Regions from separate parts of the Lysinibacillus telephonicus genome, predicted to be linked through region 1. Evidence: riboswitches for the same ligand, from Rfam matches in the RefSeq annotation. Region 1 holds a riboswitch; the other holds the start of a gene.
The links. A riboswitch is a leader RNA that binds a small molecule or an ion and turns the genes downstream of it on or off. The one in region 1 is predicted to bind cobalamin.
Positions count from the first base shown of each region.

Region 1 (2,476 bases):
TTAACCCGAAGAAAATATCAGGGATAATAATGCCGGTTGAGAGAGTAGCTAGTCGAATTTTTTCATCTGCATTCGGCTTTTTTGAGGAAATAAATTCTTCAATATCTGCATGGAAAATATTTAAATAGACAACACCTGAGCCATTACGTTGACCGAGCTGATTAGAATAAGAAAATGCATTTTCAAGTAACTTTGCAACTGGCATAACGCCGCTTGCACGGTTTAATATGCCTTTAATAGGATCTCCTAAAGGTCTTATGTCTGTAAGTAATGTTCCTACCCCTCCTCCTAGCCGAGATAATTCTAAGCAATAGCCGATATTTTCTGCAATGGAATTCATTGAATCATCCATTGAAAGCTTGAAGCAGCTTACTAATTCTCCTCGAGCTTTCTTTCCGCTATTTAAAGCAGTTGGAGTTGCTGGTTGGTAGGCTTCCATCATATGGCGAACAGCACTTTCTGCTAAATTTGTATCACCTTGTGCAAGATAAAGTGCAATAATTGCAATTCGATCCTCATATCTCTCAAGAATTTCCTTTCCATCGCGGCTTTTCAGCGCATACCCCTCATAGAATTTACTTGCACTCATAAAGGAAGGAAAACGGAATTTATATGAATAAGCGATTTTATATATTTTTTTAATAAAATCCATCGTATATAAGCTTAGGAATTCTTTTTCATAATAGCCTTCATTAATTAAATAGTTTATTTTTTCTTCTAAATCATTAAAGTTGTGCATTCGCACATTGATGCTATGCAAGAAATATTTGCGGGTAGCTTCTCTATCTTGCTCTAAATCTAGCACGCCTGTAGTGCTATACGTATTTAAAACTTTATTGTTCAAGTTTAAGTATTCATTCATTTCTAAACTCCCACCAATCCAATAACTTTGTTATAGAATTCAATTATTGCATCATAATCACTTTGGAATCCCCGCAATTCAATTTTTCGTACAATTGGTATATTATACTTTTCACTAATTGTATTTGCTGGTTTACAAAAGACTGCTTGTCCAAAATTTGAATTCCCACTTGCGATAACTCCTTTACACAATTGAGAATTATGTAAAAGAAACTGTTCAACAATATTAGGTGTTTGACCTAACCCATCTGTATAGGTAAAAAGCAAAAAAGGTTGATTGACTACTAACCCTTGTGAAATTTCAATGTTGGGCAAACCTAATTTACTTATAATATACCTAACATTGCCTGTTCGACTTGCGAATGCTATCATACTAAAATCCTGCTGATGGCATCTTTCATTTCAGTTATGTCTTGAATTAGTCGTCCATTAATCTCTAATACTGGAACTGATAGAATACCAGCTTCTACTAATTTATTTTTAGCTTGCTCGTTTTGTTCGATATTAATGATTTCATAATCCCCTTCAAAACCAGCTTTATTTAGTTCGAATTTCATTAACATGCATTTAGGACAAATTGTTTTTGTATATAATTTCATCTATGTTCTCCCTTTCTTATATAAATAGAAAAGCTACCCCTAATTGACTAGGGATAGCTTTTTATGTAAACGGAAACAGACGGGTACTATTTATACCCAGCTTGCCTCCATTTCCCAGTCCCCGAAGAAATGTAGAATTTGTTTATTTGGCAGGTCTCCTGGCTTATGCTTCTTCCTACTCATCACCTTCCCATGCTGGCAGCACAGTGGTATCCGACTTTCGTTCACATTTACAGTTGCGGGGACAGCATCAGATTTTCACTGATTTCCCTTTTAATCTACATATAGTAGAACCAATATAAACAAAACACTATATATTGTATATGTCATCATATTATCATATTGAATTAAACTTAACAAGAAAAAACTAGCATTTCATATAAATATTAGAGTTTTATATGGATTGCTTCATAATGTACAGTCATTATTTCTTTGAATAGATGAACTTGTTCTTTATCTACGGCGACGATTACAGAGGTTGAAGGTCCACTTGTCTTCTCTAAAGGCAACTTACAGGAGAAATGTTTTCCTTCGAAAATTCTTTCACATTCTGCAGCGATACCTTTTGATCCAACTGGCCATATTTGTTTTGCAATACCTAATTTTAATAGTTTATATAACTCGTGCAACTTAGCTACATGCTGTGCTTGCTCCACTACCTCTTGACCTACTAATGGCTTCCCTACTACAAACCAGTGATAGAGATGATTTGTACTCACTTCAAATGCAACTTTTCCAATCATCATAATGCTTAAGGCTGATTGCATTGATTCAAAATTAGACTCAGTTGAGCCTTTTATAGGCGGCAAGTTCTCCCCAATTTCCTCAAATACTTGTTGAATTCCCTTCTCATAATCACTCCATGCAGCATCACCTGTAAAGTTTGATAAAAAAATATGAGTAGGATGTGCTCCCGCGCACCATTGCTCTAGTATTGCTACACGCGCAGTATAATAAGCAGTCAAACTATTAGACACATTAACAATATCAAATTCTTTCTCACCAATACATCCTGC
Region 1 covers NZ_CP155468.1:2,734,501-2,736,976, forward strand. Annotated here, with positions in the region: gene nrdE (class 1b ribonucleoside-diphosphate reductase subunit alpha) at 1-862, opposite strand, end outside; gene nrdI (class Ib ribonucleoside-diphosphate reductase assembly flavoprotein NrdI) at 865-1,233, opposite strand; gene MKY04_RS13200 (glutaredoxin family protein) at 1,230-1,460, opposite strand; cobalamin riboswitch at 1,592-1,774, opposite strand; gene MKY04_RS13205 (hypothetical protein) at 1,847-2,476, opposite strand, start outside.

Region 2 (2,476 bases), 2.2 Mb from region 1:
TTTTGTTTATATTCATTAATAATGTCTGTAATTAGCGGTAATAATTGTTCTGGTTCCAACCCCTCTACAACAGGCTGTGCAGCGTGTGCAGTCCGTCCAACTGGTTTAGCTCCTAGGAAAATATCAAACTTGTTTTTTCGATACACAATTCCGATATCATCGAAAACTGCACGGTAACAGGCCATCCCACAACCATTAAAGCCAATGTTTAATTGTTTTGGTAGATTCATGCCGCCAAATTTTTCTTGAAGCGCCTCTGCATATGGAATTGAATCGGCCTTTTCTCCGTAGCAGAAATCACACGCTTTAATGTTTGCAACATCTCCTATTGGAGCAATTAAAAACCCAACTGATTGCAGCTTATCGGTAATCGCTGTCGGATCAGTAGTAGGAATTTTTAGGTGAATTTGATGTTCAGGTGTATACTCCATTGTCCCTTCTTCACCAACAATATCAGCGAGTGTTCGCATCTGTTCCGGGGTAAAGAATTTATTTGCTACTCCTGGACTTACTGCAACTTCAAAAATCGACTCAATCGCCTGTTGTACAATTTTTTTCTCCTGTACTGCTGTCGATGAACTACCTTTTGTTAAGAGTGAAACTGCTAATTGAGCCATTTCCAGTGAAGATTTTTTCGGTTGCTGAATTGATTTTTCTTTAGGCTTCCTTTCAATACGCTCATACCCCGATGGTGCCTCTCCTGTTTCCTGATCCATTGCCCAAGGCTCTGCCTCTTTTTTCAAGCGTTGATGTGGGCGCAATGCCTGCTTTTCCTCACCCAGTGTATATTTTCTTTGGTAGCCCCGAGGAGTAATCATTTTATTGTCATAAAAGAAGGTTGTTGAATTTCCAACAATAACTGTAGTTAACATGCCGATATCATGATCCAACATTTCTGCCAACGTTGTTATAACAATATTTTGACGGTCGCGATAAGCACTTTTTACTAGTCCAACAGGTGTATCAGGAGATCGATACTCTAGTAAAATTCTCTGCGCTTCAACTATTTGTCTTGTTCTTCTACCACTTTTCGGGTTGTAAAATGCAATAACAAAATCAGCCATGGCAGCGGCTTCAATTCTTTTTTCAATCAATTTCCAAGGTGTTAAATGATCGCTTAGACTTATCGTGCAAGAGTCATGCATAATTGGTGCACCTAGTAAACTAGCACAGGAATTAATAGCTGAAATTCCAGGAACAATTTCAACCTCAATCCCTTCCTTTTCTGTCCATCCAAGCTCAATTAAAACTTCATACACAAGCCCTGCCATTCCATATACGCCTGCATCACCGCTGGAAATAACAGATACGATTTTTCCGGCTTCTGCTTGTTTAACTGCTTCCTGTGCCCGAGAAACCTCTTCAGTCATTCCGGTGCTAATAATTGATTTAGCTGTAACAAGATGTTCAATAAGCTCGACATATGTTTTGTAGCCGATGATAAATTCACTTTGCTGCAAAGCGTCTATTGCCCGTTTTGTAATATGTTCATAATCCCCTGGACCAAAACCAACAACGAAAATTTTCCCTTTTTGCAATATGATTCCTCCTTAAAATCCATATATTAAATACGTCTCTTTACCATCTCTTAAAGAAGGTATCTTAATAGAAAAAGGCCTTTACTCTCGGAAGGGAGTAAAGGCCTGATCATTCATATAAGAACAAACAAAAATAGTATAGTATACTACTTTACCTAAACTTCTCCCTCCGAAAAGTTTGATTAAACGTTATCAAGCAGGTTTCCTGACTTAAGCTTCGTTTTACTCTCACACCTTCCCAAATTTATGGTGGCATTGTGATTTCATCAGCAATTACAGTAGCGGGGGCTGTACCAGATTTGCACTGGTTTCCCTTTTACCTCGAAAAATCGAGCACTTAATAACCTATTTAGTTGTAAAATAATAGTATGAATTAAAAATATCATATTACAATTATAATAAAAAGAATAATTATCTATTTTTTAAAAAATATAGAAAAATGGAAATCTTAATACTGCACTGCAGTACAGCGCTATCAAATGAATTTTTTTGTAAATGATGACTAATCCTAAAATGAAAAAGTATGCAATTCCTATGCGTTCTCTCAAGCTATAAATTAGAGTTATCCCCAAACGTCCCCAAATAAATAGTAAAAATTTCTACCTATAATAAAGAAAAAGCTGCTCATTTTCAAAGGTAAAAATGAGCAGGTTCTTATTGACTATTTCATATTATTAGTGTAGTAAGCTTTTAAGAAAACAGAGATTTTTACCACACATTATCTTTTAATTAATATACATCTTTCCATTCGCTAATATTTGAAGAATCAAATTTAAATGGATCCCCAAGCATAATTTGCGTTCCATCCCCATCTTCTACAACCTCAAAGGAACCTAGTTCACCTATTTCAAACGTTTCGCCCAATGCACCTGTTTTTCCATTAACAAGTTCTACAGAGGCATAGCCTGCTGCATAACCTACATCAATTGGATTCCATA
Region 2 covers NZ_CP155468.1:300,602-303,077, reverse strand. Annotated here, with positions in the region: gene cobJ (precorrin-3B C(17)-methyltransferase) at 1-1,541, opposite strand, end outside; cobalamin riboswitch at 1,717-1,894, opposite strand; gene rhaS (rhamnose ABC transporter substrate-binding protein) at 2,268-2,476, opposite strand, start outside.
Region 2: it holds a riboswitch for cobalamin, as region 1 does, so the genes downstream of both, cobJ (precorrin-3B C(17)-methyltransferase) here and MKY04_RS13200 (glutaredoxin family protein) in region 1, are expected to answer to the same signal.